One region of the Morganella morganii genome, then DNA from elsewhere that is predicted to be linked to it. Evidence: predicted binding sites of a transcription regulator. Region 1 holds the regulator's gene; each other region holds the start of a gene.
The links. The regulator LexA, encoded in region 1, represses DNA repair genes until DNA is damaged. The targets are predictions, from matches to a motif close to TNCTGTATGTACATACAGNA.
Positions count from the first base shown of each region.

Region 2: JL661_RS12340 (DNA translocase FtsK 4TM domain-containing protein) is a predicted target of LexA. The motif match lies at 3,270-3,289, and genes of this name have one in related genera.
Region 3: sulA (SOS-induced cell division inhibitor SulA) is a predicted target of LexA. The motif match lies at 2,441-2,460, and genes of this name have one in related genera.
Region 4: umuD (translesion error-prone DNA polymerase V autoproteolytic subunit) is a predicted target of LexA. The motif match lies at 4,036-4,055, and genes of this name have one in related genera.

Region 1 covers NZ_CP069157.1:68,109-73,911, forward strand. Annotated here, with positions in the region: gene plsB (glycerol-3-phosphate 1-O-acyltransferase PlsB) at 1-1,890, opposite strand, end outside; gene JL661_RS00290 (diacylglycerol kinase) at 2,029-2,400, shown strand; gene lexA (transcriptional repressor LexA) at 2,518-3,132, shown strand; gene zur (zinc uptake transcriptional repressor Zur) at 3,211-3,729, opposite strand; gene JL661_RS00305 (YbaK/EbsC family protein) at 3,906-4,376, shown strand; gene JL661_RS00310 (helix-turn-helix domain-containing protein) at 4,412-4,765, opposite strand; gene JL661_RS00315 (helix-turn-helix domain-containing protein) at 4,820-5,032, opposite strand; gene JL661_RS00320 (multidrug effflux MFS transporter) at 5,792-5,803, shown strand, end outside.
Region 2 covers NZ_CP069157.1:2,556,086-2,561,888, reverse strand. Annotated here, with positions in the region: gene cydD (heme ABC transporter permease/ATP-binding protein CydD) at 1-1,105, opposite strand, end outside; gene trxB (thioredoxin-disulfide reductase) at 1,210-2,169, opposite strand; gene lrp (leucine-responsive transcriptional regulator Lrp) at 2,731-3,225, shown strand; gene JL661_RS12340 (DNA translocase FtsK 4TM domain-containing protein) at 3,364-5,803, shown strand, end outside.
Region 3 covers NZ_CP069157.1:2,487,523-2,493,325, forward strand. Annotated here, with positions in the region: gene yccS (YccS family putative transporter) at 1-1,601, shown strand, start outside; gene JL661_RS12090 (TfoX/Sxy family DNA transformation protein) at 1,644-2,255, opposite strand; gene sulA (SOS-induced cell division inhibitor SulA) at 2,480-2,986, shown strand; gene ompA (porin OmpA) at 3,335-4,408, shown strand; gene matP (macrodomain Ter protein MatP) at 4,467-4,925, opposite strand; gene JL661_RS12110 (AAA family ATPase) at 5,186-5,803, shown strand, end outside.
Region 4 covers NZ_CP069157.1:1,394,927-1,400,729, reverse strand. Annotated here, with positions in the region: gene JL661_RS18335 (hypothetical protein) at 1-768, shown strand, start outside; gene JL661_RS18330 (hypothetical protein) at 773-1,636, shown strand; partial or broken gene JL661_RS06735 (isocitrate/isopropylmalate family dehydrogenase) at 1,976-2,143, opposite strand; partial or broken gene umuC (translesion error-prone DNA polymerase V subunit UmuC) at 2,342-3,605, opposite strand; gene umuD (translesion error-prone DNA polymerase V autoproteolytic subunit) at 3,605-4,021, opposite strand; gene JL661_RS06715 (hypothetical protein) at 4,667-4,972, shown strand; gene JL661_RS06710 (hypothetical protein) at 4,969-5,475, shown strand; gene JL661_RS06705 (caspase family protein) at 5,535-5,803, opposite strand, start outside.

The DNA of each region.
Region 1 (5,803 bases):
GATCAGGATACTGGTCACCAGAGACGGCAGTACCAGCATATGCAGAATGTTATTCCGGTAGTAGGTCATCAGTACCGCATTTTCACGCGGCAGAATGATGATATCCCCTAGGCTGTCTTTCTCAACCTCGAACTTGTTCATCTGCAATGCGTGTTCCAGCAGTTCTTCCGCACTCTTCGCCGGGGTGGTGCTGTCCGGGGAATACGGCACATTGCGCAGCAGCTGGAGATAGCAGTCGAGCTGTTCGATCAGCTGTTCGCGGGTCAGTGCGCGCTGACGGGAAGCCAGCAGAGCCGTGGTACACAGGTTGATAGCATTCGCGGCGGCGGCATTATTGATGCTCACCATAATGTTATCAGCCAGAGATGTGGCGGTTGGTGTCAGCCAGGACGGACGCTGCGGCTCGACAGGATCGATCGCCTCACGCCATTCCGGTACCTGTTTTGTCAGGTATTGTGACAGCGGAATCGGCTGCCCGAAGTTCACATAACCCTGGCCGAGGTTGCGCAGTTTGCGCAGGCCGCGCACCATCTGCATAAAACCTTCTTTTTGCTTGGTGGCACCGCGCAGCTCTTTGGCGTAAGTACCCACTTCCATCACATGCTCATAGCCGATATAGACCGGCACCAGGGTGATAGGTCGCGAGTCACCGCGCAGCATAGCCTGAAGCGTCATCGATAATGTGCCGGTTTTTGGCTCCAGCAGACGCCCGGTACGGGAACGGCCGCCTTCGACAAAGTACTCGATGGAATAACCGCGTGAGAAGAGCTCACTCAGGTATTCACGGAAAACGGTGGAGTACAGTTTGTTGCCCTTGAAGCTGCGGCGGATAAAGAAAGCACCGAGGCGGCGGAAAATCGGTCCCGCCGGCCAGAAATTGAGGTTAATCCCGGCGGCGATATGCGGCGGTACCAGCCCCTGATGATAGAGCACATAGGAGAGCAGCAGGTAGTCCATGTGGCTGCGGTGGCAGGGCACATACACTATCTCATGGCCGTCCTGTGCCAGCTGGCGCACCCGCTCCGCATTATGGACATTCAGTCCCTGATAGAGGCGGTTCCAGGTCCAGCCGAGAACGCGATCAGCCACGCGCAGAGCGTCATAGGTGAAGTTAGCGGCCACTTCGTTCATCATGGAAACGGCATTCTGACGCGCTTTTTCAATGGTGATTTTTTTGGCTTTCGCTTCATCTTCAACGGCTTTTTCAATCGCTTTGGATTTCAGCAGCTTATTGAACAACTCCTGACGCACCGGCAGTTTCGGGCCGATAGCGGCCATACGCTGGCGCGAGAAGTGAATACGGGCGACACGGGCCAGTTTATTAGCGATAATAGTGTCGGTACCGTGTTCAGAGGCCATTGCGCCCATGGACACCGGCTGTGAGAAACGGACAAAACTGTCGCGTCCCAGCCAGAGCACGGCGAAAAATTTCTGGATCCCGTTTAACAGACGCAGATGCGGCACACCGTGGTGTCCCTCGCGGCCCGGTGAACGACCGAACATCACAGAGACCGGCAGCATCTGAATATCCAGCGCCGGATTATTGCGGTGCAGATCCAGATAGGCGTGGAAAATATGGACGGAATCCTTACGCGGATTCAGGGCGTAATAACGGAACACACGCGGGCCGTCATCGATAAAGACATAGCCCGGTAATGTGGTATTACCGATGACATTATCTTCCAGCGGATCCGGCATGCCCTGTGCGAGACACTGACGGCGCAGTGTCAGCAGGTCCGCCTTAGAGTGATAAGGAAGAACATAGAGTGTCGGACGTTGTGTATCCAGCCCCAGCTCATTGACCGGATCCGTCGGGATCGGCTTGCTTTTTACCAATAGTTTTAATGGTAAATTCAATACGTTATAGTATATTTTACGCCAAAGTGACATAAATGTATGAAGCCTCTTGTTGACAATTCGCGTTCAGCATACCAGAAAGGCGGAGCCAGATCTGTGTTGCGGCAGCAATAAAATCGCGGAAAAATAGCGGCGATCAGTCAGATAATCATATTATTTACAGTGACAGAAATGAAAAAAAATACCGGATTTATACGATTAATTAAAGCGGCGGGTTATTCAAAGAAAGGACTCATTGCGGCATGGAAAAATGAAGCCGCTATCCGTCAGGAATTGCTGGCGCTGATCCCGGCCGTCATTATTGCCTTTGCTTTCTCTTTTACGGCGGTTGAACGGGTGCTGCTGATTGGTTCTGTGGTGCTGGTAGTGGTGATTGAGCTTATCAACAGCGCTATTGAGGCTGTGGTTGACCGTATCGGTACGGAATATCATGAACTGTCCGGCCGGGCCAAAGATATGGGGTCCGCCGCAGTATTTATCGCCACATTACTGGGGCTGTTTGTCTGGATTATGCTGTTTACCAGCTGGTTCCTGCGTCTTTAACAGACGATTTTTTGTGAAACCTGCGGCGTAACACGTATTTTCCTCATGTTATGGTTCCCAATCCCGGAATACCTGTATATACTCACAGTCTGACTGTATAAACAAACAGGGGGCGAAATGAAAGCACTGACGGCACGGCAGCAACAGGTTTATGACCTTGTTCGTGACCATATTTCGCAGACGGGCATGCCACCGACGCGTGCAGAAATTGCGGCACGCCTGGGTTTTCGCTCTCCGAATGCGGCGGAAGAGCACCTGAAAGCCCTGGCGCGTAAAGGCGTCATTGAGATTGTCTCCGGGGCCTCCCGGGGGATCCGTCTGCTTCTGGAAGAAGAAGAGGATGAAGGTTTACCACTAATAGGCCGTGTGGCCGCAGGTGAGCCTTTATTAGCACAGGAACATATAGAAAGCCGTTATCAGATTGACCCGATGCTGTTTAAACCAAGTGCAGATTTTCTGCTGCGGGTAAATGGTATGTCAATGAAAGATATCGGTATTATGGACGGTGACTTACTCGCGGTGCATAAAACCCAGGACGTGCATAATGGCCAGGTGGTGGTTGCCCGTATCGAAGATGAAGTGACAGTCAAACGGTTTAAGAAAGTGGGCAGCAAGATTGAGCTGCACGCTGAAAACGAAGAATTCAGCCCGATCGTGGTGGATTTACGGGAACAGAACTTTACTGTTGAAGGTCTGGCAGTGGGTGTGATCCGTAATAACGACTGGCACTGATTTCCGGGACAGCCGCCTGAAACGGTATCCGCTTAAAAACCACAGTACGCCGGAGACGGACACTGTGGTTTTTGTTTTTCAGCGTCCGCGTTTACGCGGTTCGTCATGTTCATGGTCATGCAGGCATTTATCTCTGCGGGTGCAGGATTCAATATCATAACAAGGGCGGCAGTATCCGTGCGCCTCAATCACACTGTGGCGGATATGAAATTGCGCGGCATCCGCCAACTGAGTGATTTGTGAATCAATCGCCTCTCCGTCCCGCTCTGTCACACTGTTACAGCGATCGCAGATAAACAGTACTGAAGTATGGCTGGGTTTATCAAAATGCGGACACATCACAAAGCTGTTGGTGGACTCAATTTTGTGGATAAATCCCTGCTCCAGCAGAAATTCCAGACCGCGGTAGATTGTCGGCGGTTTTGCCTGCGGCTCGGTTTCGCGCAGCAGATCCAGCAGCTCATAAGCACTGATGGCTCCGGGCTGGCCGGCAATCAGCTGCAGAATCGACTTTCGCTGAGACGTCATGCGCACACTGCGTGACAGACACAGTACTTCTGCTTTTTTTAATAAAGTCTGAATATCAACAGATTGCATGACATCACCTTCCGCTAATCAATAAATATATGAACAGCCCACTCTAACATGAATTCCGGCAGAATAACCGGTATCCGCGCTATTTTGTCAAAAAAGGGCTGCCAATTCAGGGCAAATTATGGTGAGCTGTTGGTGCAAACACATAAAAAGCACATGATAATAAAACGGAGTCCTGAATGAGTATCGAAACGGTTCGTGCCTGGTTCGGCACGCATGCCCCGGATGTTACGATTATTGAGACCACACAGCCGACTGCCACTGTCACTCAGGCAGCAGAAGTTCATGGTGTCCGCCCCGGTCAGATCTGCAAAACACTCTCTTTTAAGCTGACGGATGACAGCGCGATTCTGATTGTGATGGCAGGGGACGCCCGGCTGGATAATAAAAAATTCAAAACACAGTTCGGCTGCAAGGCCAAAATGCTGAATGCAGAGGAAGTGGTGCATTTCACCGGCCATCCGGTCGGGGGAGTCTGTCCGTTCGGGCTGCCGGTACCGCTGACCGTTTATGCGGATCATTCACTCCGTGAGTATGACACGGTATTACCTGCGGCGGGGTCGGCTAATTCCGCTGTCCGGCTGACACCTGCGCGGCTGGCGGAACTGACAAACGCACAGTGGCTGGATGTAACCACTCAGCCGGTATAAACAGACAGCACCGCATCAGCGGTGCTGTCACACACTCAGTGTTCCGGTGGCCGGGTCTCCGGCTCCGTATTTACACCGGCGTCGGTACTGCGGGGGATAACGTTATCATCATCCGGCAGGTGCTGGCGGGTAAAGAACAGCAGACTGTCTTCTATAAAGTAGTAAGGGGAGACGCCGAAGACCTGGGAGATCCTCAGAATAATTTCCAGTGAAATTTTTGTGCTGCCGATTTCGTAACGGGAGATTTGCTGTTGTGATACACCAATCAGATTGCCCAGTTCTGTTGATGTGACTCCGGTGATCCTGCGCATTTTGCGGATTTGCCCGCCGATAAGCTTGTACATCTCATTAATGCTGGTGTTCAGGTTATTATCTGTTTTATTACTCATTATCATCTGTCAGTCTGGTTAAACAATAATATATTAATGTTTGTCAAATTAAACTTATTCTTCATCACAACCCATTTCATCAAAAAAATAACTAACACTAATATTCAGGACGTCTGCAAGCATTAACAGTTTATCCAGAGGAATTAAGCTTGCTCCCGTTTCATAACGGGATAACTGCTGTTGTGAGATATTAATTTTTATTGAAAGCTCTTTACCTGTCAGACAGTTTTTCAGTCGCTGACATTTTATTTTGCCGCCAATAAACATTGCCAACTCATATTTATCATATATTGTCATAAATTATGAAGATAAACGGTTGTCATTAATAATGTTAAAATTTAACTTGACGTATTTATTTCCTCAAATAGTTTCTTTAAAAAGTATAATCGATACCCTTTTAATATGTAATAGATACAAAAAAGCAACAAATAATAAACAATAAAGACGAGAATACTACGTATTAACACTATAACCTCAGCGATTTCATGTTGTTACAAAGAATACCCGGTTTTTAACATCTTACATGAATGATGAGTAAGCGGAATATTCTGATATTTAGTCGGGATTATACCTAATATAAAGATATTGATGCTGATTTTGAGTTCAAAATGGGTGATTTAACTACCTTTTCATGCTTTAGCGGAATGACAGACAACCCGGAAGTGTGATTGTTGTCTTACAATATGGCTGAAGATAGTTTGTTAAATTCTCTGAGGGTATTATGAGAAAATACAAAGGTTAAAATATCTGAATATTTCCATAAAATACATAAAATCAGGCGATAATATTTGTCAGTAATTGTATTGATATGTGTTATTTTGTTTACTTATAAAATAAGTAATATTGGCGGAAATCTATTCCTTCATTAAATAAAAAATCCAGGTTGATTGTAATTTCACTATATAATGAAATATACAGCATTGTTTTTTCTTTTAATTCACAGGTTTAGTTATAAGTGATGGTTGTAAAAAACAACAATTACGTGTATTTTTTGCTGTCGTCAGGTGATGAGTGAAATTTAACGGTATGCGGAATTTA
Region 2 (5,803 bases), 1.3 Mb from region 1:
GCCCGGCCAGTTTTTCCCCTGACGGGGCAAAAATCACCAGATCGGTTGCGGTGACAGCAATCTGTTCTGCCGGTGTCAGCGGTTCTGTGCCCGGTAATTCGTCATCATTGTTTTCGGCGGATAACAGGGTAAACAGGGATTCCGCCGCGCCCACCGCCTGTGCTTTGGCGTGGTAATAGGTACCGAGGTCACGCAGCGGCTGGAAAAACTCCGGCGCGAGGATCAGAGCAATAAACCCGGCAAACAGCGTGACACCCATGCCGTAGCTGCCGAAATTCAGTTCACCGAGATAGGAAAAACCAAAATAAACCGCGACGACAGCAATCGAGATCGCCGCGAAAAACTCCAGCACAGCGGAGGAGAGGAATGCCATGCGCAGCACTTCCATGGTGCGCGAGCGGAAATCCTCGGTGGCGTCATCAATCTGTTTCACTTCCTCACGACCACGGTGGAAGAAGCGGATGGTTTCCAGCCCGCGCAGGCGGTCGAGGAAATCGCCGCTCAGGCGGCTCAGGGCCAGAAAGTTACGGCGGTTGGCATCGGCGGCACCCAGGCCCACCAGCGCCATAAAAACGGGGATCAGCGGCGCTGTCACCAGCAGAATCAGGGCTGCCGCCCAGTTGATCGGGAACAGCGTGATCAGAATCATCATTGGTATGGTGGCGGACAGGGTCATCTGCGGCAGATAGCGGGAATAGTAATCCTGCATATCATCAATCTGCTCGAGAATAATTGTCGCCCAGCTGCCCGCCGGTTTGCCTTTTACCCGTACCGGCCCGAGCTGTTCCAGTTTATCCAGTACTGTCCGGCGGATATCACGTCTCACCACCTGTCCGCAGATAAACCCGACCCGTTCGCGGATCGCGGCAACAACGGCGCGGGCAATAAACAGTATGACCAGTACAGTGAACGGAGTGAGGAGCTGTTCGCGGGGCACGTGCTCCATAATGAGGGACTGAAGGAGGACAGCGAGGCACCAGGCCTGGCCGATAATCAGTAAACCGCTGAGCACACCCAGCAACATCGAGAGGCGTAACCATCGCCGGGCCGGTGCCGCCTGAAGTTTTAACCAGCGGACGAGTTCTGACTGTCTTGATTTATCCATTTTTTCTGTATGCAGGTGATAAGTAAAAATACGGCTGAAATCAGCAGGATAATGTCATGGTACACGAAAAGGCGCTACAGATATAGCGCCCTGAAAATGCTGGATTATTTGCTGTCTGCGAGGCTGTCGAGATAGCGCTCGGCATCCAGTGCGGCCATGCATCCGGTTCCCGCAGAGGTGATCGCCTGACGGTAGATATGATCCATCACATCACCGGCGGCAAACACACCCGGAACGGATGTCTGTGTTGCATTACCGTGCGTGCCGGACTGAACACGGATATAGCCGTTTTCCAGATCCAGATGTCCCTCAAAAATACCGGTATTCGGGCTGTGGCCGATGGCGATAAAGCAGCCCATCACCGGCAGCTCTTCGGTTGCGTCACTTTTGGTGTCACGCAGACGGACAGCGGTCACACCCATCTGGTCGCCGAGTACTTCATCCAGGGTGCGGTCAGTGTGCAGAACGATATTGCCGTTCTGAACCTTATCCATCAGACGGCTGATAAGGATTTTTTCAGCACGGAAGCTGTCACGGCGGTGGATCAGATGCACTTCTGACGCGATATTGGAGAGATACAGCGCCTCTTCCACGGCAGTGTTACCGCCGCCGACCACTGCGACTTTCTGGTTACGGTAGAAAAAGCCGTCGCAGGTGGCACAGGCGGACACACCACGGCCTTTGAAGGCCTCTTCTGACGGCAGGCCGATATAACGGGCGGATGCGCCGGTGGCGATAATCAGCGCGTCACAGGTATAGGTATTTTCCCCGGTCAGGGTAAACGGGCGTTTGCTGAAATCCACGTCAGTGATGTAGTCATTGATGATTTCAGTCTCAAATTTTTCGGCGTGAGCCTGCATACGCTCCATCAGGACCGGCCCGGTCAGACCTTCCGGGTCACCCGGCCAGTTTTCCACTTCGGTGGTGGTGGTTAACTGACCACCGACTTCCACCCCGGTAATCAGTACCGGATTTAAATTCGCCCGTGCCGCATAAACCGCAGCGGTATATCCGGCAGGGCCGGAACCCAGAATAATTAATTTACTGTGTCGGGTTGCGTTCATGAACACCTCATTAACAGAATGGCAAAAAAGCGTGTACAGGATTGTAGGAGAAACGAAGGGGTAAAAAAAAGGAATAAAAACGGCAGAGCACAAAATTGAAATCAGCCGGAAATGAGTAGATTTTCAGGCGATTGTACGAGAAAGTGATTATTCAGAAGATTCCTAAGTTGTTTGAATATCACACCAAAAGCACGTCCTGTTTGTCAGCGAAACGTTTTTCTGTCATTTTCTTCAACAGGTTGTTCTGATTTTTGTTCATTTGCTTTGACAATCGGCTGCGCATTTGCGAAAACATCAGTGTAAGAGATTTTTATCCGTCGGGTTAATACATCCTGTTACACCGGTGATGTGTTTGTCCTGATGACGAAGCATGGTAATTTCAGCTTACGACTATAGCGATAATAATCTGAATGTTCCGGTAAACTGGCGCCGGTTGCGTATTCTAATAATCAGAAATGCAAAGAATTGGCCTGAAAACATGTTTTCCGATGCTGATTTTGTTCCGTCAGGTAAAGGAAGTGTTATGGGTGTAGGAAAATAGTAAATAAGAGAGATAACGAGATGATTGATAACAAAAAGCGTCCGGGTAAAGATCTTGACAGAATCGACAGGAATATTCTTAACGAATTGCAGAAAGATGGCCGTATCTCTAACGTCGAACTCTCCAAACGTGTGGGTCTGTCTCCGACTCCGTGTCTGGAACGTGTGCGTCGTTTGGAGCGTCAGGGCTTTATCACCGGGTATACCGCGCTGCTGAATCCGCACTATCTGGATGCCTCCCTGCTGGTATTCGTGGAAATTACCCTTAACCGCGGGGCACCGGATGTGTTTGAACAGTTCAACACCGCCGTGCAGAAGCTGGAAGAGATTCAGGAATGTCACCTGGTTTCCGGTGATTTTGACTACCTGTTGAAAACTCGTGTGCCGGACATGTCGGCTTACCGCAAACTGCTGGGTGAAACTCTTCTGCGTCTGCCGGGCGTGAACGACACCCGTACTTACGTGGTGATGGAAGAGGTCAAACAAAGTAACCGTCTGGTCATCAAGACCCGTTAATTTGTTTCCTGCGTCATGTGCAAAACGGGATAAATCAGTTACACTCCTGTTTATGCATACAGTTTCAACGCTGAGCTACCCTCAGCGTTGTTCCGTTTTACTGACAGGAAAAAACCGGACGTTGCGTCAGGAAATGACATGAGCCAGGAATATACAGAAGACAAACACATCAAATTCAGAAAAATCAGCAGCGGCCGCCGGTTGCTGGAAGCCGTCCTTATTGTGATCGGGTTGTGCGCCGTCTTTCTGCTGGTTGCTCTCTTATCGTTTAATCCGTCAGACCCGAGCTGGTCCCAGACCACCTGGCATGAGCCGGTGAAGAATCTGGCCGGCAGTATCGGGGCCTGGTTTGCGGATATTCTCTTTTCCGCCTTTGGCATACTGGCTTACACCGTACCCCCGCTGATGATCCTGGGGTGCTGGTCGGCCTTCCGCAGTAATGAAAATAAAGATTATGTGGACTTTTTCTCACTCTCGATGCGTATCATCGGGGGGCTGACTCTTATCCTTTCATCCTGTGCCCTGGCATCCCTGAATGTGGATGATATGCAGAACTTCGCGGCAGGCGGGGTGATCGGCAGTTTATTCAGCTCTGCGCTGATGCCGTGGTTTAATGCCCTCGGCGCGACACTCGCGCTGCTCAGTCTGTGGGCGATAGGTCTGATGCTGCTGACCGGCTGGTCGTGGATCACCATCGCCGAAAAAACCGGTGCAGCGGTCCTTTCCCCGATTACCTTCATCACCAATCACTCCCGTGACCGTTATGACGATCAGTATCACGACGACCGTGAATATGACGATGAGGACGAGTACTACGACGATGAGAAAACAGATGAGCAGACAGAGCACAACAACATACCGCAGACAGCAACTGCCGCAGCTCTGACTGCTGTTGCGCCTGACAGTGAGGCACAGACTCAGACTGCACAGTACCGTGAATACGATGATGCGGACGATGTGCTGTTTTCCGCACCAAATGCGGCGGAACTGGCGCATCAGGCACATTATGAGGATCCGGCGGATAACAGCGATCCGCTGCTGACCCCGGTACAGAATCTCTCCGCATATCCGGAAACCGCCGCTGAATCTGTGGTGCCTGTTGTGCATGCACAGGAACCGGCTGAACAGGAACACACCGCACCGGCTGCGGATGAACCTGAACACTACCGTTTTGATGTCCCGGATGCTTACCGGACAACCGTTGACCTGAATGCCCCGATCAATCTACCGGATATTCAGCCTGAACCGGCAGCACCGCAATGGGAAAACCCGTTTGCGGGAAGCGGCCGTACAGAACCGGTCTTTACGTTCGACCTGCCTGATGTGCCGGATACCGGTGATAACGGCAGCGCACATCTGAGCTCTGCGGCCGCAGCAACCGCAGCGGCGGCTTTTGGTGCCGTACAGGTCAAACAGGGGCTCGGCCCTGAACTGCCGCGTCCGAATCCGGTGCGCCTCCCGACCCGGCGCGAGCTTTACGGCATCCGCATTCCGTCTCAGCGTGACGCGGAACTTGAACGTCTGCGCCGTGAGCAGGATGAATTTGCACAACTGCATCAGCCGGAACATCAGGCCGCACAGACTGAGCCGGATGAAGACGACGTATTACAGGCGCGTCTGCGTGATGAGTTTATGACGCAGCAGCGTAACCGCTACGGCGATGATGAGGCGGACATGTCTCCGGCAGCAGAGCCGGTGCAGGCAGTAACTGAACCGGAAATTACCACCGGTACCGCCTCCGCCTTTATCCCGGCTGCATCTGCCTATCAGGCACCGGTCAGCCATCACTCCTTTGCGTCTGCACCGCCGGTGACGGATGTTCACCCGGTGGCAGAAGAAGACGATGAAGATGAGCAGGAAGCTCAGCGTCTTCAGGCGCAGTTTATGCAGATGCAGCAACAGCGCTACAGCGGGCAGGCTGACGCTATTTTATCTGATCTGGCCGAACTGAAAGCCTTCTCTCCGGTGGAGGATCTGGTGGATCCGGAACCGGCAGTGCCGCTGTTTATCCCGACACCGGTCACCGCCCCTGCGGCAGAACCGGCTCCGGTTTATGCCGCACTGGAGACCGCTGCTCAGCGCTTTGAACCTGTTGCCGCACCACAGCAGAATGCGGCACCGGTAACGTCACAGGAAGCACAGTTACAAAAACAGATGGAAGAGAGCCTGTTCCATCCGTTCCTGGTCCGCAATGACCAGCCGCTGCCGAAATCAACCACCCCGATGCCGTCTCTGGATCTGCTGGCTTCACCGCCGGGTACCATTGAGCCGGTGGATGAATTTGCGATGGAGCAGACAGCCCGTCTGATTGAGGCGCGGCTCAATGACTTCCGCATCAAAGCCCGTGTGGTCGGTTATGAACCGGGTCCGGTGATCACCCGCTTTGAGCTGGATCTGGCACCGGGCGTGAAAGCCTCGCGTATTTCCAACCTGTCCCGCGACCTGGCGCGTTCACTCTCGACTGTAGCGGTGCGTGTGGTGGAAGTTATCCCGGGCAAGCCGTATGTGGGGCTGGAACTGCCGAATGAAAAACGTCAGACCGTCTATCTGCGCGAAGTGCTGGACTGCGATGAATTCC
Region 3 (5,803 bases), 1.4 Mb from region 1:
TGGCGATGGCGAACAGCGCACTGACGGAAGCCATGCATCAGGCAAAAATGACCCTGTTTTCCCGCCTGAAAGGTGACCGCGGCCAGCGCAGTACCCGCCATGCCCTTCATTATTACTTTGTTGCCCAGGATATTCACGAGCGGGCGAGTTCGTCTCATATCCAGTATCAGAATTTAAGCAATGAACTGCGTTACAGCGATATTATGTTCCGCTTTCAGCGGCTGATGACCATGCAGGGACATGCCTGCGCCGCTGTTGCGCAGGCCATTTTGCAGCGCCGCAAATATCACCATAACCCGCGTTTTGAGCGGACATTTTCTTATCTGGAAAACTCCCTCAACCTGCTGGAGCAGCAAAAGCCCGGTAACAGCAGTGTCATGGCTCTGCGCCATCTGCTGACCAACCTGCGCGGTGTCGATTCCCAGCTTAAAGGACTGACCGCAGAGCAGACTCAGCTTCCGGCGGAAAAGATGCAGGAAGATGCACGCCTGTCCAACGAAAACCTGCAGGGACTGCGTGATATCTGGGCGCGGGTCAGGCAGAACCTGACACCACGCTCCGCCCTGTTCCGCCATGCTATCCGGATGTCGCTGCTGCTGTGTGCCGGTTACGCCATTATCCTGACCTTCGATCTGACCCGCGGTTACTGGATTATGCTGACCAGCCTGTTTGTCTGCCAGCCGAACTACAGTGCCACACGACGCCGCCTGATGCTGCGCATAGTGGGGACTCTCGCCGGGATCCTTATCGGCCTGCCGATCATGTATTTTGTGCCGTCTTATGAGGGACAGCTTATTCTGATGGTACTGTCCGGGCTGATGTTCTTTGTGTTCCGCACCAGTCAGTACGCCCAGGCCACTATTTTTATTACCCTGCTGGTGCTGTTCAGTTTTAACCTGCTGGGTGAAGGGTTTGATATCGCCATCCACCGCATCATCGATACCCTGATCGGCTGCGGACTCGCCTGGTTTGCTGTCAGCTATATCTGGCCGGACTGGAAATACCGCCAGCTGCCGCTGGTGATTGACCGCACCATGCAGGCAAACGGCCGTTATCTGGAACAAATCCTGCAACAGTATTACAACGGTAAAACTGACAGCCTGGAGTACCGGGTTGCCCGTCGTGATGCGCATATCAGCGACGGGGAGTTTGCCTCTGTGGTAGCGAACATATCCTCAGAGCCGAGCAGTTACCGTACATCTCAGGATGAGGCGTTCCGCCTGCTCTGTCTCAACCACACCCTGCTCAGTTATATTTCCGCGCTCGGGGCTCACCGCACCAAGCTCACGGATGACACTATTCTGCGTCTGCTGAATGATGCCATCCGCTATATCGAGATCGCACTGCAAAAAGGACATCGGGAAGATTTGCAGATTCAGGCTATTTCAGATGCGCTCGCACAGCGTCTGGATAAATGTACCTGTGACAATAATAGTACCGAGCAGCTGGTGCTGGAACAGATTCGCCTGTTACTCAGCCTGACACCGGACATTACCGGGCTTATCCGGCAGATCAATGATAAAGAGCATAATCTGCAGCCTTCCGCCGGGCGGTTCCGCCGCAAAAAACAGACTGCGGCGGAAGAAACACCGGACAGCTGATGTCTTCCCGGGGAAAACATTTCCCCGGGATACCTGCGCCGTTTAGTTCAGCCGGCCATGCCAATGGATAAGATCCTCCCGCAGTGCTTTCGGTAATACCGCACTGTGGCACCCCTCAATGGCTCCCGCGATGGCAAACAGTAATTTCAGCTCATTCTGCGGCCGGGCTTTGACCTTCAGAAAGCTCGCTTTGGCACCCAGCAAATAGAGGTCATCCACCCGGCGGATCCCCGCCTGCCATAAGCGGCGTTCCAGAGCTCTGTCCACATTCGGCAGATCTTTAATCCGCGACGGCAGTTGCTGCTGTGACTGTGCATGTTCCCGTGCATGCAGGTAGGTCTGGTAAAAAAGGAACTCACTCTGCTGAGGGCACTGCCATACCGCGTCCGGAACACGGTAATAGTTAATCCGCATCGGCAGGATCCGCTTGGGATAAGTAAACCGGTCACTCAGTTCCAGCCGGCAGAACAGCTCGCGGGTGGCCTCTGTGCTTTTCAGCCAGAGCTGACTGTTGGCTATCAGTGCGAAAGTGACCCGGTCAATGGATAATCCCATACACCCGAACTGTGATTTCAGGCGGATCCGGCCGAACGGCTGTGTGCTGTGTTGAAGACGATCAAACTGAACATCTGACAATTTCAAATAATCCTTCATATTATCAGTCCTTTGAAAGCAGGTTAAACGTATCGTTGTGTCATTCCCTGACTGAGCTCAGCTGTCGCCACAAAATAAGGAATGTTTCCCCGATTGCCAACGATAAATTCGTATTTGTATCCGGCAAACCTGAATTTTGCGAGTTGTATGGAAAAAATTTACTTGATCTGAGCGGAATTGGATTATACTGTACACATATACAGCATCACTATGTGAGGTTAACTATGCGCCAGCAGGCAACCCGGGAATACGTCCCTGTTACACCGGCATCTGTGTCACCCGCCCTTGCGGGGGAACGCCGTCTGAACGGAATGGTCAGCGAACTGGTTTATCGCAATAATGATATCGTCCTGACCCACATTCTGCTTCCTTTATTACGTCAGCTTGCCGGGGAGTCCCGCTGGCTGTTATGGCTCTCTCCGGGTGCAAAACTTAACCGCACCTGGTTATCGCAGAATCAGCTGCCGGGTGATAAAATCATGCAGTTGTCCCGCATCCCGGCAATCAACAGTGTTGCCGCTATGGAGAAAGCACTCGCCAGCGGTAACTACAGTGTGGTTCTGGGCTGGCTGCCGGTACTGACTGAGCAGGAAAATGCCCGGTTACAGCGCGCTGCGGAACAGGGCAGCTGCCTCGGTTTTATTATGCGTCCGCAGGAATGGCATCATGACAGTGCACCTGTTGCACGACAACTGAATACATTACAAATTCACTCTTTCCCTTATCATTAAGGAAAATTAAGAATATTCTCAGAGTTTTTTACATGCCCGTATCATTTGCTCTGCTTGGTTAATAAAATTACACTATTTCAACGTGTTAAGCCAAATATCCAAAGAAATTGACTATTTTGTATGTTTATGAATCAGTACAGTTTTTTACATTTTTTTAGTCGAATTCCACAGGACAGGCTTGTAACTTTTATAGTTCGCTGTAGACTTTACACCGTTAAGGTAGTGCTTAAAATTCCCTGTTGGGAGCTATTTACTAAATAGCGCACATAATCCCTGACTATTTTTAAAAACCAAAGGCGATAATAAGGCATTAAGCCAGAGCCAATTTGGATGATAACGAGGCGTAAAATGAAAAAGACAGCTATCGCAGTAGCAGTGGCAGTGGCAGCTTTCGCAAGCGTTGCGCAGGCAGCTCCAAAAGACAATACCTGGTATACCGGTGGTAAATTAGGTTGGTCTCAGTATCAGAACACCGGTACTGGTTTTGACGGTGAAAGCTTAGGCAACACTGGTCCGGTTCATAAAGATCAGCTCGGCGCTGGTATCTATGCTGGTTATCAGCACAACCAGTACATGGGCTTTGAATTAGGTTATGACTGGTTAGGTCGTATGCCTTACAAAGGCGACGGTAACAACGGCGCATTCAAAGCACAGGGCGTTCAGCTGACTACCAAACTGAGCTATCCGGTAATGGATGACTTAGACGTTTATACCCGTCTGGGTGCAATGGTATGGCGTGCAGACGCAACCGCATCTATCGATGGTGAGCGCGTTAAAGGCAACGACACTGGTGTTTCTCCGCTGTTCGCACTGGGTACTGAGTATGCAATCACCCGTGATATCGCAGCTCGCGTAGAATATCAGTGGATCAACAACATCGGCGATAAAGAAACCACTATGGCACGTCCTGATAACGGCATGCTGAGTGTTGGTGTTGCTTACCGTTTCGGCCAGGATGAAGTTGCTGCACCAGTTGCAGAACCAGCTCCGGTTGTTGCACCAGTTGTTGAGAACAAACGTTTCACCCTGCGTTCAGACGTTCTGTTCAACTTCAACAAATCTACTCTGAAAGCTGAAGGTCAGGAAGCTCTGAACCAGCTGTTCAACGAACTGGCGTCAATCGACCCGACTCAGGGCAACGTCCTGGTTATCGGTTACACTGACCGCATCGGTTCCCAGAACTACAACCTGCCACTGTCTCAGAAACGTGCACAGAGCGTTGTAGATTACCTGGTCGCTAAAGGCATCCCAGCCGGCAGCATCCGTGCAGAAGGCCGCGGTAAAGAAGATCCTGTTACTGGCAACAAATGTGACAATATCAAACAGCGCGCTGCTCTGATCGAATGTCTGGCACCAGACCGTCGTGTTGAAATCGAAATCCAGGGTGTAACTGAACAAGTCTCTCAGCAGGCTGCTCAGTAAGTTCTGAATTCGGTTGTATGATGCAATGAATTGTATAAACCCCATCTCCGGATGGGGTTTATTTTTTGTCTGTTCCCAGCAGGCTTTGCAGATCTTCCTTCAGCGATGTCATCTTCGTCGCGTACTTTTCCTTGCGCTCCGCATCTTCCAGCAACTGCACAATCGTGTCCGATAAGGTACTGCCGCGCCGCTGTGATAACGCCGACAGCCGCTGCCAGACCAGAAACTCCAGATCAACCGATTTTTTGCGGGTATGCTGCTGCTCAGCATTAAAATGCCGCTTGCGCCGTGCGCGGATAGTCTGACTCATCCGGTTCGCCAGTCCCGGTGCCATATGTTTTTGTATCCACGCCGTCACTTTTACCGGATGTGACTCCAGTTTCAGTAACTGCGCCACTGCTTCCTCAGCCCGGCTTTTTTCCGTATAACGGGTAATTTCTTCACCTTCGCGGTGTTTTTTGACCAGATATGCCCACTTCCAGCCACATTCAAGATTCTCTAGTTGCTGATATTTCATGATTTTTCTCAGTGACAGGGTAACACTGACATAAGCATAGCAATATTCCCCGTAAAAAACCGCTCCTCTGCACAATTCTTTCCGCTCAGGACGGGTAAAAATAAACGCCGCGAGGATAGCTATCCGGCCTGCTTACGCGCTACAATGTCCCGCTATTTTCGTTACTATTCAAAGGCGGTGCTGATAACCGCACACTGCGGGGAGCACCAGATCCTGCCGCAACGATTAAATCCGACATTATCAAAAGCAGACAATACCGAGTGAATATTAAACAGCTGACCTGGCAGGCATTACTGCCTGATGAAAACAGTTACCACACCATCCTGCAAACCGCTTCTGAACTGCCTGCTCAGCAGGCTGATATCGTGCAGCCGCGTTTACAGGAAAGCCTGTCACTTTTCAGCCATCCGGCGGCAAAACGCCGTTTTATGCTGGTCAAAAGTGACGAAAGCGAGTGCTACCTGAATACCATAGCGCAATTACTGCCACCGGAAGTCAAAATCCGGCAAAAACGCACTATGGGCGGTGAATACCACTTCGATAATCACAGGTTTGTCTTTACACCGTCGGATAACGGCCATTTCAGTGCAGTGCAGCCGTTTGCTGTCTGTGACTGGATTGAACCGGAGCAGCTGTTCGGCCAGGTCTATACCCATCACCAGCATGTGCAGTTGCAGCCCGGTATTATTCATCAGGTTAATGGCGGCTTTCTGATCATGTCACTGCGCAGCCTGCTCGCACAGCCGCTGATGTGGCTGCGTTTAAAGCAGATGGTCTGCGCACAGCGTTTTGACTGGCTGGCTCACACCGAACAGCATCCGCTGCCGTTCCCGGTTGACAGCATGCCGCTTAACCTGCGGGTCATCGTGGTGGGCGAT
Region 4 (5,803 bases), 1.3 Mb from region 1:
GAAATTTATTATAATTTATGTCTAACAGAAATAAAACTAGGGAAATTAGCACATGCTCTTTTATGGTATGAACTGTTTTTAATAATTAACGAGAATATCAGTGATAGCTCGTTCGGCGATAAAGAAAATCAGCAAGTCGATTTTTACATAAGTCAACTCATTTTGAACACTGACCTAAAGGGAATAAATCGACAGAGTAATATCCCCGATGAGCTCGATAGATTAGGCCTTTTTGTATCATCGGGATGTCTTAAATATGCTTTAGGTTATATTGAAGATTTTGAACGTGAGTACGGAGTTACTGCCGATAAAGATCATAATGATTTCTTGCAAAAAATACGTGACTTTGATACAGGATTTAATAGTAAGGGCATAAAAGATAACCATGACAAACGAGGAGTACATACATCTTTTATTTTTGGATGCACTATAGAAATTAACTTTCCGAATCGGTCACCATTTATAGAGTTTTCAACTAATGTCTTATCACTTTTAGAGGGTGCTTTTGCAACCTGTACGATTGACAACATCTATCTTAAAGAAGCATTTTTAATTATTGAAGTAATAGCAGATGACGATGATGACTTATCCTTATCACATGAAATAAATAGCAATAGTGGAAAACTAAATCTTACAATAAATTGCGCTGGTTTTGATGTAAGTGATTTTAGAATCGAGGTGCAACAAAAAATCACTAATAAATTCAAAGAATTAGTGTTCAATCTTCTCCCCGAGTTATTTTTTTATAAAAAATACAGAATACATTGAAAAAATGATCTTCGAAGATGCTGCATTCGACAGAGCAATTAGTTTTGGTGCCTGTATCAAATCTATTGAAAATGTTCTTGGTAATGATATTGATCAACAAATTAAGAAAATTTATTCCGCCAGTTCTGAAAAGAAAACTTACCCTCTTTTAAGAGATAAATCCTGGGATAGTGAATTTTCGAAAGTGTTGGAGATCGAGGATATAAAAGCTCCAACACCCGGTAAAGGAAGAATGCCTGAAGAGGAACTTAATTTCGAAAATATAACACATAAAGATTATTCCATACAAAGTCTAATCAAACCTCGTCTATGGGATAGAACACGCTGGCAAGGAGTAGGTTTCGCTCAATTAAAATCGTGTTATCCAGGGTTATATCTATTATTTAAACACCCCGATATAGGTGAGGATATTTTTAAAGATCTTATATCATCAGTAGGCTTGGTAGATAGTAAAGCCAGATTACGGGTTTGTATTGTCAAGGGCATCTCAGTTAAAAACCCAACTCATTATAGAGTACTAATATCTGAAAATATGATGACAACCCCATTAACTAAAAGAATGACAATGATCAGTAGAATTAATACGATGACTCCTGATAGCAATGTCAATCTAGAAAGATTTCTTACTGCGTATCAGGCCTGTGGAAAATTCTATCTTGGATGTGATGCGATGTTAAAAAATATTGTTCCTGAGCATCCACAAAGAGATAGTTTAGGGATAGAAATGAGTACGTTAGATGTTAGGTGGGCTTGGGAAATTGGGTTAAATGATGTTGATTGTATTGGGGTTAATTTAAAAGAAGATGACCCCTATATTCCTAATGATGTAGCTGAGATCCCATTATTGCAATTGATAAACAGTAAATAAAATGTTTGCCAAGAATACCGCCTCTTAAGGGGGCGGATTCTAAACAAATCTTTAGCCTCTTCACTAATACTATTAGTGTTATTGCTTTCACAATAAATTGCTGACCTACTCCCCATTGCTTAACAAGCATCGAAGTAAGTATACATTCTGAACTTCCGCTTTTCGCTCAAAGCGACCCTCTCCTTACCCGCACATCTCAACCTCAAACCACCTACAACCTGTACAAATTTCATACCGTTTTGCTAAATCATTTTGCAAACTTTTTGATAACCGTTTCAGATTGAACAATAAAAAACGGGAACTAATCAGTTCCCGTTAACTATTTCACCGTAAACTTAATTACATGTGTTTGATGATTGCATCACCAAACTCTGAGCATTTCAGGAGCTTAGCGCCTTCCATCAGACGTTCGAAATCGTAAGTGACGGTCTTGGCAGCGATGGCCCCTTCCATTCCTTTAACGATTAAGTCAGCGGCTTCAAACCAGCCCATGTGGCGCAGCAGTAGATACTAAGAATCAACATAACTGCATAATTTTATTATTGAAAACCATTAAAAAACAATGCTATTCAGGTGTTTGAATGCTGCACCTAACCTATTGTTTTAACACTATTCCACTGATAGTTTTGGGGAATGTATTTTCAATTATTGGTTCGTGAAAAAACTTATTCCATCTCAATGCGCTTTATCACCTAACTGGACGCATTAACTTTTCACCACCGGCAGCTGACTGAAATTTGTCGTGTATGCCGGTGACAGCATTTCACGCTTCATCTTGTACCTGCTATCGCTGCCTTTACCGGCAAACCACACACGGCCCAGCCTGCTATTATTTATCGTGTCGATAGTCTTCATCAGCTCGTCACTATTTTTGAATGGCTGCCGGATGGCGAACATGTCGAGCTGAGTGACTGCTGAATACGTGAAATCTGATAGAATGATGCCCGCCTTATAATATCGGTATCCGTCTCGCCAGATACTATCCAGTGCTCTCATGGCGGCATTGATGATGTCCCGCGTGTCGCAGCTGGGATACTCGAGTGAAATGTTTGCACTGTTCGCATAGTCCGGCCCGTTGGCGTGTCTGCTGGTCTGAACAAACAGCCCGATCATACGGCAGCGTTGTTTTTCTTCCCGGAGTTTTTCTGTTGACCGTTCAGCATATTCACATACGGCCTTTCTCATGGTGACAATGTCTGTCACTTTGGTACCGAACGACCTGGAGCAGAGGATCTGCTGTTTCACCTTTCTGACTTCTTCCAGCTCAATACAGGGTTCCCCGTTCAGCTCCCGCAGCGTGCGCTCTGCGATAACACCAAAGGTTTTACGGATAGTCGCCGGTGCGGCGTTCGCCAAATCTAATGCCGTACGGATACCCATTGTATTCAGCTTGGCAGATATGCGCCGGCCGATACCCCATACCTCACTGACCGGTATCAAAGCCAGTAATTTACGCTGGCGCAGGGAATCAGAAAGGTCGACCACTCCGCCGGTTTTTTTTCCATGTTTTTGCGGCGTGGTTGGCAAGTTTTGCGAGTGTCTTTGTCGGTGCAATACCAACACCGACCGGAAGGTGTGTTTTCTGCAGAATGGCAGCCTGTATCTCACGGCCGTAATCTTCCAGGCTGAATGTCCTGGTCATGCCGGTAAAATCAAGAAAGGCTTCATCGATAGAATAGATTTCTGTGGCGGGTGCGAAGGATGAGAGCAATGTCATCACACGGCTGCTCATATCGCCGTACAACGCATAATTTGAACTGAATACTGTCACATTATTTTTGTGACAAAAAGCGCGGCATTCATAATACAGCTCCCCCATTTTGATGCCGAGAGCTTTCGCCTCTGCTGACCGGGCGATCACGCAACCATCATTATTACTCAGGACGATGACCGGCTTACCTGTCAGGTCTGGCCGGAATACTCTTTCACAGCTGGCGTAAAAGCTGTTTACATCCACCAGCGCAAACATCACTGCGCCCGGTGAATGATGTAGGTGACCACGCCGAAAATCTGTAAATCCTGCTCACTGCTGATTGCGATAGGCTGATAATCCGGATTCATCGGGATCAACATAGGCACAGGAGACAGCTGCAATTTTTTGACAGTAAACTCACCTTCAAAACTGGCAATTACTATATCACCTTCAGCAGCGGTTACCGCGCTGTCCACGATAACCACATCACCATCAAAGATATTTGCATCTATCATCGAACTACCTTCAACCCTGAGCAGGTAGGTGCTTTCAGGATGCCGGATCAGCTCACTGTTCAGGTTTATGCGGTCCTCGATATAGTCCGCCGCCGGTGACGGAAACCCGGCCGGGACATGCTCCAGGAACAGAGGCAATGTCAGAATTGCGTCATCGTTGGTCTTGACAAGTTTCATACTCATAACCGATTAACTGTATATATATACAGTTAATGATAAAGAAGTTTGGCTGTCTCATCAATCTGATTTTTACTAATATTATGCGTCACATGCATTACTCATTGAAATCAAATCCGGTAGCCAACTATGAGCAAGGAGCGGACGTTGATATTTATATATCAATAAAGAAAATGCCAAAAAATGTAGTAGCGATTCGTTAACCACCTAAAATATCAGTTCTTTTAATGACTAGCTTGATCGCCGTCGAATATCACTCCAACAGGCTTACTACAAGTTTCCCATACCATTTCCAGCACTTTGCTAACTAGTTAGTCTTGCTGTCCAGCGATAGTGACTTGCCAAGCCCACTGGTGTCTTTGCGAACAGGTCTTATGTAGTGAAGATCGCTCTTTACGCAGAGTCGGTATTCAGAAAGCACAAGGCTGAAAATGTGTGAGCCTGAACATAAGGAGAGAATTTAGAACCACTGGAAACAATGGGATAATGTAATGTTTATCCTTAAATCCCTCTGAAGGATTCATTGTGCGTTTAAGAACAACAAGTTTTGAAACTGAATACTGTAGTTTTTTTAACTACGATATAAACAATTTATTTTATAGAAAAAATGTCGTATAATTCTGCATCATCAACGGGAGGAAATATATGACAAATGATACATCACCAAATCAATATGTTTCACGCTTATTAAATAAAAATGAAGACGATAGACTAAATGAACTCAAGATTATTCTTTCCGAGTTAGATATAGGTATCAGGCTAAGGAAAATAACGCAACACCAAAAACATGAGATCATTCATGAAATAAAGCGAGCCATTGCGGATGAAAGAAACATTTCTTTCGATGAAAAAAACGATCAATCTGATGCTATTAGTCGAGGGAGTGCTAGTGCCAGCAATGATGACTTGGTGGATTTAATAGCAATGCTTAATAGAGGAAGAATTCAATGAGTGATAGTTATTATAATATGTATTCATTGGCCGTGTCTAGTGCTGCATTACTTCTCTCATTGTATACATTTTTCAAATCAAGAAAAGATGTTAAGTTTGCGCAAGAGAATGCAAGTGAAGCATTGAAATTGCAATATGGTGCAATTGAACTTCAAATTCGAACTGGCATAACTAACGCAAGAAATACAATAAATAATTTGACACCAATCTTGACACCATACTTAGCAAAAAAACAAGCAGGCTCATTGAGCGCTGAAGAGTCTTATTCTCTTGATTTATTATATAAAACTTATGATTCTTGCATTGAAGACCTCCTTAACCAATATGATGAAGCATGTAAGAAATATATTGATGGTAAAATTGACAGAGAAATGTTCAAAGAAATATACATTCATGAAATAAAAAATATAACATCAAGCCAAGATCTTTCTTCCTATTATAATTTAGAAACAACGAAGTACACATCTACCTTAAAGGTGCGTGATGAATGGATACCTGATTGATATTAAGTGCCTTTATCGATCGTTTAAAGGCACTTAAATTAACAACTAATAATTAATTATTAATACCAACTTAATTTTGATATTCCTTTTAAATATTCATCAGCAACTAAAGAGAATCTGGAAATATCCCCTCCAAAGAAGCCACTTTTTAATGGAGCCCAGTTAACACCTTGCTCTTTGGCTTCCTTAATCATATTAGATAATGGGGAATTGTACAAATTTCTTTCTTTCCAACCAAAACGGCCTACAGGTCCCCATGGAGTTCGCTCTTGCTGCTGATGCAGATCTGCGATGACAAGTGCTAAGAAACATTCAAAATTATCAAAAA